One region of the Pseudomonas sp. HN2 genome, then DNA from elsewhere that is predicted to be linked to it. Evidence: predicted binding sites of a transcription regulator. Region 1 holds the regulator's gene; each other region holds the start of a gene.

Region 1 (4,457 bases):
GGATAACAACGTCACCCAGGGCGAAAAAATCGTCTACGACACCGTGAAGAAACTGGCCAGCGCCGGTCGCGCCACGGGCAGCAAGGTCACCGAATCGCGTCCGCGCATCGACATGGTGATCCAGCCGAAGAAGAAAACCGAAGAGAAATCCCAGTAATGGCAACTCTGAAAGCTCAGCACTTGGCCAAGGCCTATAAAAGCCGCCAGGTCGTGCGTGACGTCAGTCTGTCGATCGACAGCGGGCAGATCGTCGGCCTGCTCGGCCCGAACGGCGCCGGCAAGACGACCTGCTTCTACATGATCGTCGGCCTGGTGCAGGCCGATCAGGGCCGGGTGCTGATCGATGATCTGGACGTCAGCCACCAGCCGATGCACGGCCGCGCCAAGGCCGGTATCGGCTATCTGCCGCAAGAAGCGTCGATCTTCCGCAAACTGTCGGTCGCCGACAACATCATGGCGATCCTCGAGACCCGTCCTGAACTCGACAAGGCCGGTCGTCGCAAGGAGCTGGAAAGCCTGTTGCAGGAATTCCACATCAGCCACATCCGCGACAACCTCGGCATGAGCCTGTCCGGTGGCGAGCGTCGCCGGGTGGAAATCGCTCGCGCTCTGGCCACTGCGCCGAAATTCATCCTGCTCGACGAACCGTTCGCCGGTGTCGACCCGATCTCGGTCGGCGACATCAAGCAGATCATCCACCACCTCAAGGCCAAGGGCATCGGGGTGCTGATCACCGACCACAACGTCCGTGAGACGCTGGATATCTGCGAAACCGCTTACATCGTCAACGACGGTCAACTGATCGCTGAAGGCGATGCCGAGACCATCCTGGCCAACGATCTGGTCAAGGAAGTGTATCTGGGTCACGAGTTCCGCCTGTAAGCGCGCCAGCGCTGTATCGATTCAAGGCGCATTTATCCGCTTTAATTGTTACAGCGCTCTAGGCAAACACTTCAGTTTCAGGCATATAATTTGCTTAAGTTTGGCGCTTCGGCGCCCTGTAGTGGATGGCGCAAAGCGCCGGCGAATAAGGTGTTAAGCCCCTGCCATGAAACCATCGCTAGTCTTGAGAATGGGCCAGCAGCTGACGATGACACCGCAGCTGCAACAGGCCATCCGCCTGCTCCAATTGTCGACCCTGGACCTGCAACAGGAAATCCAGGAGGCTCTGGAATCCAATCCGATGCTCGAACGCCAGGAAGAAGGCGACGACTTCGATAACGCCGACCCCTTGGCCGACAACGCCGAACAGAAGCCCGCCGAAATCCAGGAACCCTCGTATCAGGAAGCCGCGCCGACGGTGGACAACCTTGAAGATGGCGAATGGAACGAGCGCATCCCCAACGAACTGCCGGTAGACACCGCCTGGGAAGATGTTTATCAGACCAGCGCCAGCAGCCTGCCCAGCAGCGATGACGACGAGTGGGATTTCACCACCCGCACTTCCGCCGGCGAGAGCCTGCAGAGCCATCTGCTCTGGCAACTGAACCTGGCGCCGATGTCCGACACCGATCGCCTGATCGCCGTGACCCTGATCGATTGCATCAACAATCAGGGTTACCTGGACGAAACGCTCGAAGAAATTCTCGAAGCGTTCGACCCGGAACTGGACATCGAGCTCGACGAAATCGAAGCCGTCCTGCATCGCATCCAGCAATTCGAGCCCGCCGGGATCGGCGCACGCAACCTCAGCGAATGCCTGCTGCTGCAATTGCGCCAGCTGCCCGCGAAGACGCCGTGGCTCACCGAGGCCAAACGTCTGGTCGCCGATTACATCGACCTGCTCGGCAGCCGCGATTACAGCCAGTTGATGCGGCGCATGAAGCTCAAGGAAGACGAACTGCGCCAGGTCATCGAACTGGTGCAGAGCCTCAATCCGCGTCCGGGCTCGCAGATCGAATCGACCGAAGCCGAATACGTCATTCCCGATGTGATCGTGCGCAAGGACAACGAGCGCTGGCTGGTGGAACTGAACCAGGAATCGGTGCCACGCCTGCGCGTCAACGCCCAGTACGCCGGTTTTGTGAAGCGTGCCGACACCAGCGCCGACAACACTTTCATGCGCAATCAGTTGCAGGAAGCCCGCTGGTTCATCAAGAGCCTGCAGAGCCGCAACGAAACCCTGATGAAAGTGGCCACGCAGATCGTCGAACATCAGCGCGGTTTCCTCGAATATGGCGACGAAGCGATGAAGCCGCTGGTGCTGCATGACATCGCCGAAGCGGTCGGCATGCACGAGTCGACGATCTCACGGGTGACCACCCAAAAATTCATGCATACCCCGCGCGGTATTTATGAACTGAAATACTTTTTCTCCAGCCACGTCAGCACCTCCGAAGGCGGCGAATGCTCGTCCACGGCGATTCGCGCGATCATCAAGAAACTGGTCGCGGCGGAAAATCAGAAAAAGCCGTTGAGTGACAGCAAGATCGCTGGTTTACTGGAGGCACAAGGCATTCAGGTGGCTCGCCGCACCGTCGCCAAGTACCGCGAATCCCTCGGAATCGCGCCTTCGAGCGAACGCAAGCGGTTGATGTAAGCCACGTTACAGCGTTCCAGTGGCAGGCTTTTCGGCCTGCCGCTTTATGCACTGGCAACGAAGGAGAAGCTGTATGCAAGTCAACATCAGTGGACACCAACTGGAAGTGACCCAACCTCTGCGTTCCTACATCGAGGAAAAACTCCAACGACTGGAGCGACATTTCGACAAGATCACCAACGTGCAGGTCACGATGTGCGTCGAAAAGCTGAAGCAGAAGATCGAAGCCACCTTGCATATCCCCGGCAGCGAAGTGGTCGCCAACGCAGAAGATACCGACATGTATGCTGCGATCGACTCACTCACCGACAAGCTGGATCGCCAACTCAAAAAGCATAAGGAAAAGACCCAGAGCCTCCTCCAGGGCGCAACCGGTCGTTAACCCCCCTATCCCATGATCCGACTTGAAACCATCCTGACCCCCGGCCGTTCCCAGGTGAACGCGCCGGGCGGCAGCAAGAAAAAAGCCCTCGAACAGATTGCCAACCTGATCCACCGCGAAGTGCCGGATCTGGCGATGCAGGATGTCTTCGAGGCGCTGATCGCCCGTGAGAAACTCGGCTCCACCGGTTTCGGCAACGGCATCGCCATTCCCCACTGCCGCCTCAAGGGCTGCACGGCGCCGGTCAGCGCGCTGCTGCACCTCGAAGCCCCGATCGATTTCGACGCCATCGACGGCGCCCCGGTGGACCTGCTGTTCGTGCTGCTGGTCCCGGAAGCCGCGACCGATGCGCACCTGGAATTGCTGCGCCAGATCGCCAGCATGCTCGACCGCAAGGAAGTGCGCGAAAAACTGCGCAGCGCTCCGAGCAACGAGGCCTTGTACCAGGTTGTACTGGACGAGCAGAACGGGCACTAATCATGCGTTTGATCATCGTCAGTGGCCGTTCGGGCTCGGGTAAAAGTACCGCCCTGAATGTCCTTGAAGACAACGGTTACTACTGCATCGACAACCTCCCGGCCGGCTTGCTGCCGGAACTGGCCGAGCGCGCGTTGATCCACACCGAGCTGGCGCAGCCGCTGGTCGCGGTATCGATCGATGCGCGCAACCTGCCGAGCCATCTGTCTCGTTTCCCCGAATTGCTCGAAGACGTGCGGGCCAAGCATATCAAGTGCGATGTGCTCTATCTGGACGCCGACGAAGAAACCCTGCTCAAGCGTTTTTCCGAGACCCGTCGTCGTCACCCGTTGAGCAACGCCAATCGCTCCCTGGCCGAAGCCATCCACGATGAAAGCGCCCTGCTCGGCCCGATCGCCGATCTGGCCGACCTGAAAATCAACACCACCCACCTCAATCTGTATCAACTGCGCGACACCCTGAAGTTACGCCTGTTGAATCAGCCCGAGCCGGGTACGGCGTTCCTGGTCGAATCGTTTGGTTTCAAGCGCGGCATGCCAGTCGATGCCGATCTGGTCTTCGACGTCCGCTGCCTGCCCAATCCGTACTGGAAACCGGAGCTGCGTGCGCAGTCGGGTCTCGATGCACCAGTGGCCGAGTACCTGGCGGAACAGCCGGATGTCGAAGAAATGTATCAGGACATCTACGCCTATCTGAACAAGTGGCTGCCACGTTTCGCCGCCAGCAACCGCGCCTACGTCACCATTGCCATTGGCTGCACCGGCGGGCACCACCGCTCCGTCTACCTGACCGAACGCCTGGGTCAGGCCCTGCAGAAAACCCTGAAGAACGTCCAGGTTCGCCACCGCGACCTCACCTAAAGGATTCACACCGCGATGCCTGCTCGTGAAATCGAAATCATCAATAAGCTGGGCCTGCATGCCCGGGCATCGGCCAAATTTGTCGGCGTGGCCGGCAAGTTTCCGGAGACTACGATAAGAGTCGGCCGCACGCCCGAGACAGCAGTGGACGGTAAAAGCATCATGGCGATGATGATGCTCGCGGCTGGCAAGGGCACCA
Region 2 (4,457 bases), 660 kb from region 1:
CGATAAAACCTTGCGCATCGGGCTCGCGAGCCACGTATTGCGTCTGCTTCATGCTGCTCTCCTGCTAGGGGAATCTGGTTTTTGTTATGTCCAGCGATAGCTACAGGAATACCCGAGAGTGTGATGGCGTGCAGCATGTTGACCCGCAGGTGCGTAGGAAAATTCTGCTTGTTTCGTAAAGTTATCGTTACGGTTTGTCGGCTAGAGCGCATTTACGGCGATTGGTGGGTTTGAAAAGGGCAGGGGCTGTCACATAATCTTGACAACTATCTGCGTGCCTCGACAGAAAATCGGGCGCCGTTCCCCTGTAGGAGTGAGCCTGCTCGCGATAGCGGTGTGTCAGTCGATGAATATGAACTTGATAGACCGCTATCGCGAGCAGGCTCACTCCTACAGGTTTCTCTTCGTTCAACCGGGCCTTTTTTTATGCGCATCAAAGTCCACTGCCAGAACCGCATCGGCATCCTGCGCGACATTCTCAATCTGCTGGTGGCGTACGGAATCAACGTTGCCCGCGGTGAGGTGGGTGGTGAGCATGGCAATGCGATCTATCTGCACTGTCCGAACCTGATCAACATCCAGTTCCAGGCGCTGCGGCCGAAGTTCGAGGCGATTGGTGGAGTGTTCGGGGTCAAGCGTGTCGGGCTGATGCCCAGCGAACGCCGGCATATGGAATTGAATGCGTTGCTCGGCGCGCTGGAGTTTCCGGTGTTGTCGATCGACATGGGCGGCTCGATCGTTGCGGCCAACCGCGCGGCAGCGCAATTGCTCGGGGTGCGCGTCGATGAAGTGCCGGGGATTCCGCTGTCACGTTATGCCGAGGATTTCGACCTGCCGGAACTGGTGCGCGCCAACAAGTCGCGGATCAACGGCATGCGGGTCAAGGTCAAGGGCGACATCTTTCTTGCCGACATCGCGCCGCTGCAATCGGAGCACGACGACAGCGAGGCCATGGCCGGCGCGGTGCTGACCCTGCACCGCGCCGATCGCGTCGGCGAGCGCATCTACAATGTGCGCAAACAGGAACTGCGGGGCTTCGACAGTATCTTCCAGAGCTCGAAAGTCATGGCCGCCGTGGTCCGCGAAGCGCGACGCATGGCGCCGCTGGATGCGCCGCTATTAATAGAAGGCGAAACCGGCACCGGCAAGGAACTGCTCGCGCGCGCCTGCCACCTCGCGAGTCCGCGTGGGCAATCGCCGTTGATGGCGCTCAACTGCGCCGGGTTGCCGGAGTCGATGGCCGAGACCGAACTGTTCGGCTACGGCCCAGGCGCCTTCGAAGGTGCGCGGGCCGAAGGCAAGCTCGGCCTGCTGGAGTTGACCGCTGGCGGCACGCTGTTTCTCGATGGCGTTGGCGAGATGAGCCCGCGTTTGCAGGTCAAGCTGTTGCGCTTTCTCCAGGACGGTTGCTTCCGCCGTGTCGGCAGCGATGAAGAGGTCTATCTCGACGTGCGGGTGATCTGCGCGACGCAGGTGGATTTGTCCGAACTGTGCGCACGCGGCGAGTTTCGCCAGGATCTCTACCACCGCTTGAATGTGCTGTCGCTGCACATCCCGCCGCTGCGCGAATGCCTCGACGGTTTGACGCCGCTGGTCGAGCACTTCCTCGATCAGGCCAGTCGGCAGATCGGCTGCCCGCTGCCGAAACTCGCCCCGGCGGCGATGGAACGTCTCAGCCATTACCACTGGCCGGGCAACGTGCGGCAACTGGAGAACGTGCTGTTCCAGGCGGTTTCGTTGTGCGACGGCGGTAAGGTCAAGGCCGAACATATCCGCCTGCCGGATTACGGCGTGCGTCAGCCGCTTGGCGATTTTTCCCTCGACGGAAATCTCGACGAGATCGTCGGGCGCTTCGAGAAAGCGGTACTGGAACGGTTGTATTCCGAGCACCCGAGCAGTCGACAACTGGGCAAGCGGCTGGGTGTTTCGCACACCACGATTGCCAACAAGCTGCGTGAGTATGAGGTGGGCAAAGACGCGGCCGAATAACCTTGTGGCGAGGGAGCTTGCTCCCGCTGGGTTGCGTAGCAGCCCAAAATCCATTCAGCCGGGTGAGTCAGGCACACCGCACTCACCGGGTTTACGACTGCTTCGCAGCCGAGCGGGAGCAAGCTCCCTCGCCACAGGGACTGATTTCACTCGTAATCAGGGATTGCCGCGAAGCGGCATGACACCGCCGGTTTTTCGTCTTCTGCACATTTCAGATTCCCCCTCTATCCCCCTCAAGTCCCTTGTTTACCGGGCCTTCGTCCGCCAATAAAAAGTTGGTCTGCAAATTGCTTATGGCTGAGCAGTACAGCGGTGGGCGGCAAACGTCCGGCATGCAGAGGAAACACAGTGGACAAGTACCTTTATGTGGCAATGACCGGCGCCAGCCAGAACGCACTGGCGCAGCGGGCGCATGCCAACAACCTGGCGAACATCTCCACCAACGGCTTTCAGCGCGACCTCGAACAGGCGCGGTCGATGCCGGTGTTTGGTGACAGCTTTCCGGCGCGCGCGTTTGCCATGAGCGAGCGTCCCGCCACCGATTTCACCCCGGGCTCGCTGGTGCAGACCGGTCGTGAACTCGACGTCGCGGTATCCGGCAACGGTTTCATCGCCGTGCAGAACCCCGGTGGCGGTGAAAGCTACGTGCGCACCGGCAGCCTGAACATCGACGCCCTCGGCGTATTGCGCGCCGGCAACGGCATGCCGGTAATCGGTAACGGCGGCCCGATCGCTGTGCCGCCCGAGCAGCAGGTCGAAGTCGGTGAAGACGGCACCATCAGCATCCGCGCCATGGGTGAAGGCCCGCGCGTGATGGCCGAAGTCGACCGCATCAAGCTGGTCAACCCGGACATCAAGAACATGAACAAAGGTCTCGACGGTTCGATTTACACCAAGGACGGCCAGCCGGCGCAAGCCGACGCCAACGTCAAACTGGTCTCGGGTTTCCTCGAGTCGAGCAACGTCAATGCCGTGGAAGAAATGACCTCGGTGCTGGCCCTGGCCAAGCAGTTCGAGTTGCACGTCAAGATGATGAACACCGCCAAAGACGACGACCAGGCCATGGCTCGGGTCTTGCAGATCAGCTAATTATCAGAACGTCGCGCCGTAAAACAGGCGCACGAGGAGAATCGAATGCTTCCGGCTCTATGGGTTGCCAAAACCGGTCTGTCCGCCCAGGACACCAACCTGACCACCATTTCCAACAACCTGGCGAACGTCTCGACCACGGGTTTCAAACGTGACCGTGCCGAGTTCCAGGACCTGCTGTATCAGATCAAGCGTCAGCCAGGTGCTCAGTCGACCCAGGACAGCGAACTGCCGTCGGGTCTGCAAGTGGGTACCGGTGTGCGCATTGTCGGCACCCAGAAGAACTTCACCGCCGGCAGCCTGCAAACCACCGAGCAGCCGCTGGATATGGCCATCGACGGTCGCGGTTTCTTCCAGATCCTGCAGCCGGACGGCACCACGTCCTACACCCGTGACGGTACGTTCCACCTCGACTCCAATGGCCAGATCGTCAACGCCAGCGGTTTCGCTCTGGAGCCGGCGATCATCATCCCGAACGATGCGCAGACCTTCACCGTCGGCCGTGACGGCACCGTGTCGATCACCATCGCCGGCAACCCGGCTTCGCAAGTGATCGGCAACCTGCAGACCGCCGACTTCATCAACCCGGCCGGCCTGCAAGCCGTGGGCAACAACCTGTTCCTCGAAACCGCTGCTTCCGGCGCGCCGCAAATCGGCACTCCGGGCCTGAACGGTTTCGGTACCACGCTGCAGAACACCCTGGAAACCTCGAACGTCAGCACCGTTGAAGAGATGGTCAACATGATCACCACTCAGCGCGCCTACGAGATGAACTCCAAGGTGATCTCCACCGCCGACCAGATGCTCTCGTTCGTAACGCAGAATCTGTAATCCAGTCTATGGGGCGGCCTGAGGTCGCCAGCAACACCGTGAGGTAGGGTCATGAAGCGCTTTGTATCTGTTCTGGCATTGGGTGGGGTCGTCTCGCTCGCGGGCTGCGTCGCTCCGGCGCCCAAGCCCAATGACCCTTACTACGCCCCGGTGTTGCCGCGCACACCGTTGCCGGCGGCCGCCAATAACGGCTCGATCTATCAGGCCGGCTTCGAGCAGAACCTGTATAGCGACCGCAAGGCGTTCCGGGTCGGTGACATCATCACCATCACCCTCAACGAGCGTACCCAGGCGAGCAAGAACGCCAACTCGCAGATGGACAAGAACAGCGACAACAAGATCGGTCTGACCTCGTTGTTCGGCTCCAGCCTGACGACCAACAACCCGATCGGTGGCAACGACCTGAGCCTCAACGCCGGCTACAGCGCCGACCGTTCGACCAAGGGCGACGCCAAGTCCGGGCAGAGCAACAGCCTGACCGGCTCGATCACCGTGACCGTGGCCGACGTGCTGCCCAACGGCATCATCGCCGTTCGTGGCGAGAAGTG
Region 3 (4,457 bases), 900 kb from region 1:
TTGCCCTCGACATCTGGGCAATCATCAACGTGCTGAAAAGCGGCGCCTCCACCGGGATGAAAATCGTCTGGGTGTTGCTGATCATCCTCCTGCCGGTGCTGGGCCTGATCATCTGGGCGATTGCCGGGCCACGGGGCAACGTCCGGATCTGAGCTGATTTTCGATCACACTGTCATCCCTGTGGGAGCGAGCCTGCTCGCGAAGACGTTGTGTCAGTCGCCATCACCGGCAACTGATGCTGCGCTTTCGCGAGCAGGCTCGCTCCCACAGTGGTTTGCGGTGGTAAAAAACGAGCTGAGGTTCGACCTGTCATCTTCGGCAACGTAGAATGCGCGCCTTTCCCGGGCAATCGTCCCCACGATGGCGCCCGCGCATTTATCGGAGCACTTGACCATGACCGTCACCAAGACCAGCGAGTACCTGGAAACCCTCTACGAAGGCTACGGCCAGCGTTTTCGCATGGAAAAACTGCTGCACGAAGTGCGCACCGAGCACCAGCATCTGGTGATCTTCCAGAACCCGCGCATGGGCCGGGTGATGGCGCTGGACGGCGTGATCCAGACCACAGAAGCCGACGAATTCATCTACCACGAAATGCTCACCCACGTGCCGATCCTTGCCCACGGCACTGCCAAGCGTGTGCTGATCATTGGCGGCGGTGACGGCGGCATGTTGCGCGAAGTGACCAAGCACGCCGGCGTCGAGCACATCACCATGGTCGAAATCGACGGCACCGTGGTCGACATGTGCAAGGAATTCCTGCCGAACCATTCCGCCGGTGCCTACGACGATCCCCGCCTGAACCTGGTGATCGATGACGGTATGCGTTTCGTCGCTACCACTACTGAAAAATTCGACGTGATCATTTCCGACTCCACCGATCCGATCGGCCCGGGCGAAGTGCTGTTCTCGGAGAACTTCTACCAGGCGTGCCACCGTTGCCTGAACGAAGGCGGCATCCTCGTCACCCAGAACGGCACGCCGTTCATGCAGATCGACGAAGTCAAAACCACCGCTGGCCGCCTGCGCAGCCTGTTCCCGGACTGGCACTTCTACCAGGCCGCCGTGCCGACCTACATCGGCGGCTCGATGACCTTCGCCTGGGGCTCGACCAACCCGGCCTACCGCAAGCTCAGCCGTGAAACCCTGCAACAGCGCTTCATCGGCAGCGGCATCGTTACCCGCTACTACAACCCGGAAATCCACATCGGCGCATTCGCTCTGCCGCAATACGTGCTGCAAGCGGTGAACAAGCCGAGCAACGACTGAACCGTCACCGCAAGACCCCTGTAGGAGTGAGCCTGCTCGCGATAGCTTTTTCCCAGTCGATGTATCTGTGACTGGCAGACCGCAATCGCGAGCAGGCTCACTCCTACAATTCACGATCATCGGCTGTAATCCTTTTGAACCAACTCTCGCGGAAAAAAGTCGAGATAAAGGTAAGCCCATTTACGGGTTGATCGAGGAGGCACTGATGCAAAAGTGGAAAGTCACTTTCGTGGATGATCATGGTGAAATCGTTGATGAGATCTTCGAACGTGAGGAATGCCCGTCCGATGATGAAGCCGCGCGGCTGATCAAGGAGCGGCTTCTTCCGGTCGCCGCCCAGCTGGATCTCAATGATCTGGAAGGGCGCACCGCCGATGCCGGGGTGAAAAACCTCAAGACCCAGAACGGCATCGAAATCCGCAGCATCACACCTGTCTGAACACATCCTGTCATCTCGTAAACCAGGCCTTGGCAGCGGCGCTCTCTTGGGGCTACTCTGCAAGCGAGATCAGCGAATGGATCGCTAAGGTCTGGTCTTGTCAGCTACATGCTTGTTTCCCGCGCGCAACCACGTTGCCGTAGTACTTAGGCCAAAAGGCCCGGGGCGGGAATACGGAAAGTCTATCCATCAATCGAGGGGGACGATTCATGAGCACAGCCTATCAAGAAGACATCAGCAGCAACGTTCTGCGCCGCATGAAAGAAGGCGGTTTCGATTTTTCCCGGTTCCATCCCATCGAGTTCTACGCGATTTTCCCGGACGAGGAGCGGGCGCGCAGGGCAGCAGGCAAATTTCGCGGTGAGTCCATCAATGCCCAGGTCAGTGCGCGCGACGACGGCGCCTGGTCGCTGGAATTGAGCAAAGTGATGTACGCAACCTACGACGACATTGGCGATTTCGAGCAGGGCTTTTCCGCCGTGGTCGAGCCGCTGGGCGGCATTATTGAGGGTTGGGGCGTGAAGCAGGAGGTGCGCAATCGTTACCGCCTGAATTGAGCTTGAGCATTTTGTATCGGGCAACGGCTGACCTTCGGGTCGGCCGTTGTCGTTTTAAAGATCAAAAGATCGCAGCCTTCGGCAGCTCCTACAGGTGATCGTGTAGGAGCTGCCGAAGGCTGCGATCTTTTGCTTTTGCATTCAAAATATTTCAGAAAACCAAAAAAAAGCCACCGGAGAGGGTGGCTAAAAGGGAAGACGGATATGCAGTGGAGTCTTTGCGGGGCGGGGCTGCCAAGGCAGTCCAGGTCAATTCGGCGGGCAGCTTTGCAGCGCCATGCCGATAAAGTTTTGCAGCGAATGCGCGGATTATCCGCAGTCGCTGCCGGGCAGTGAAATCAACTCTGACTATGCTGGTGATAGGCGATGCAGTGCGTCGCAATGAAGCGGGGGCAATCGGGTCGGGGCATTTGCCGCACAGGAATGGTGCGCTGCCTTTGGCGTGGATCCACAACCGATTGAATTCAAAGCGTTTATGCCGATGGCACGGGCCTTGCGAAGGCCTGTATGTCCGGAGTGACAAGGAGTACGGCATGATCCGCACCTGTTTTGACGAGATGTACGATGCTGGCGGACTGGTTCGCCCGCATTACCGGGAATTTGCCCGCTGGCTGGCCGAGACGCCCGACGAGTTGCTTGCGCAACGCCGACGCGAGGCTGATCTGCTGTTCCATCGTGCCGGGATCACTTTCACGCTTTATGGCGACGAGCAGGGCACCGAGCGCCTGATTCCGTTCGACACCATTCCGCGCAGCATCCCCGCCAGTGAGTGGCGAATCGTCGAGCGCGGTTGTATCCAGCGGGTCAAAGCGCTGAACATGTTCCTCGCCGACCTCTACCACGAGCAGCGCATCATCAAGGCCGGGATCATTCCCGCCGAACAGGTGCTGGCCAACGAGCAATACCAGCTGGCAATGCAGGGCCTGGATCTGCACCGCGACATCTATTCGCATATTTCCGGCGTCGATCTGGTGCGCGATGGCGATGGCACTTATTACGTCCTCGAAGACAACCTGCGCACACCCAGCGGCGTCAGCTACATGCTCGAAGACCGCAAGATGATGATGCGGCTGTTCCCCGAGCTGTTCGCCGCTCAGCGCATCGCCCCGATCGATCACTACCCCAATCTGCTGCTCGACACCCTGAAAAGCTCAAGTCCGATCGACAACCCCAGCGTGGTGGTGCTGACGCCGGGGCGCTTCAACAGCGCGTTCTTCGAGCATGCGTTTCTCGCGCGGGAAATGGGCGTTGAACTGGTGGAAGGCGCGGACCTGTTCGTGCGCGACGACAAGGTGTTCATGCGCACAACCGACGGCCCGAAAGCGGTCGATGTGATTTATCGCCGCCTCGATGATGCCTTCCTCGATCCGCTGGCATTCAACCCGGATTCGATGCTCGGCGTGCCGGGGCTGCTGTCGTCCTATCGCTCCGGCAATGTGGTGCTGGCCAATGCCATCGGCACCGGAGTGGCGGACGATAAATCGGTTTACCCGTTTGTCACCGACATGATCCGTTTCTACCTCGACGAAGAGCCGATTCTGAAGAACGTGCCGACCTGGCAATGCCGCAACCCGTCCGAGCTGTCCCACGTGCTGGCCAATCTTCCGGATCTGGTGGTCAAGGAAACCCAGGGCTCCGGCGGTTACGGGATGCTGGTCGGGCCGGCCGCGACGAGCGCGGAAATCGATGCCTTTCGCGAGCGCATCAAGGCCAAGCCCCATGCCTACATCGCGCAGCCGACGCTGTCGCTGTCGACGTGCCCGACCTTTGTCGAAAACGGCATCGCGCCGCGCCATATCGACCTGCGCCCGTTCGTACTGTCCGGCCGCGAGACCCGGGTCGTGCCCGGAGGTTTGACCCGTGTCGCGTTGCGTGAAGGCTCCCTGGTGGTGAATTCCTCCCAGGGCGGCGGCACCAAGGACACCTGGGTAGTCGAGGATTGAAGGAAGCTTGCCATGTTAAGTAGAACTGCCTCGGATCTGTACTGGATGTCGCGTTACCTGGAGCGTGCGGAGAACCTCGCACGCATGCTCGACATCAGTTATTCACTGTCGCTGATGCCGCAGGACGGGCGCGGCGATGGTCTGCACGAACTCGCCATGCCGTTGCTGATTACCGGCACTCTCGATGATTACCATGACCGCCACGGCGATCTGCACGCCGAACGCCTGCTGCATTTCTTTGCGCTGGAC

The links. Region 1 encodes sigma-54, which starts transcription at its own class of promoters, with help from an activator protein. Its sites were predicted from a motif close to ANTGGCATNNANNTTGCTNT; they were not measured.
Region 2: LIS66_RS07295 (flagellar basal body rod protein FlgF) is a predicted target of sigma-54. The motif match lies at 2,264-2,283, and genes of this name have one in related genera.
Region 3: LIS66_RS08460 (circularly permuted type 2 ATP-grasp protein) is a predicted target of sigma-54. The motif match lies at 2,746-2,765, and genes of this name have one in related genera.

Annotation. Positions count from the first base shown of each region.
Region 1 is NZ_CP085885.1:999,553-1,004,009, reverse strand. It holds gene lptA (lipopolysaccharide transport periplasmic protein LptA) at 1-157, shown strand, start outside; gene lptB (LPS export ABC transporter ATP-binding protein) at 157-882, shown strand; gene LIS66_RS04255 (RNA polymerase factor sigma-54) at 1,049-2,539, shown strand; gene hpf (ribosome hibernation-promoting factor, HPF/YfiA family) at 2,613-2,921, shown strand; gene ptsN (PTS IIA-like nitrogen regulatory protein PtsN) at 2,934-3,398, shown strand; gene rapZ (RNase adapter RapZ) at 3,401-4,258, shown strand; gene LIS66_RS04235 (HPr family phosphocarrier protein) at 4,274-4,457, shown strand, end outside.
Region 2 is NZ_CP085885.1:1,659,905-1,664,361, forward strand. It holds gene phhA (phenylalanine 4-monooxygenase) at 1-52, opposite strand, end outside; gene LIS66_RS07290 (sigma-54-dependent phenylalanine hydroxylase transcriptional regulator PhhR) at 427-1,989, shown strand; gene LIS66_RS07295 (flagellar basal body rod protein FlgF) at 2,338-3,078, shown strand; gene flgG (flagellar basal-body rod protein FlgG) at 3,124-3,909, shown strand; gene flgH (flagellar basal body L-ring protein FlgH) at 3,961-4,457, shown strand, end outside.
Region 3 is NZ_CP085885.1:1,904,534-1,908,990, forward strand. It holds gene LIS66_RS08440 (PLDc N-terminal domain-containing protein) at 1-152, shown strand, start outside; gene speE (polyamine aminopropyltransferase) at 394-1,269, shown strand; gene LIS66_RS08450 (hypothetical protein) at 1,475-1,708, shown strand; gene LIS66_RS08455 (ribonuclease E inhibitor RraB) at 1,918-2,265, shown strand; gene LIS66_RS08460 (circularly permuted type 2 ATP-grasp protein) at 2,799-4,208, shown strand; gene LIS66_RS08465 (alpha-E domain-containing protein) at 4,221-4,457, shown strand, end outside.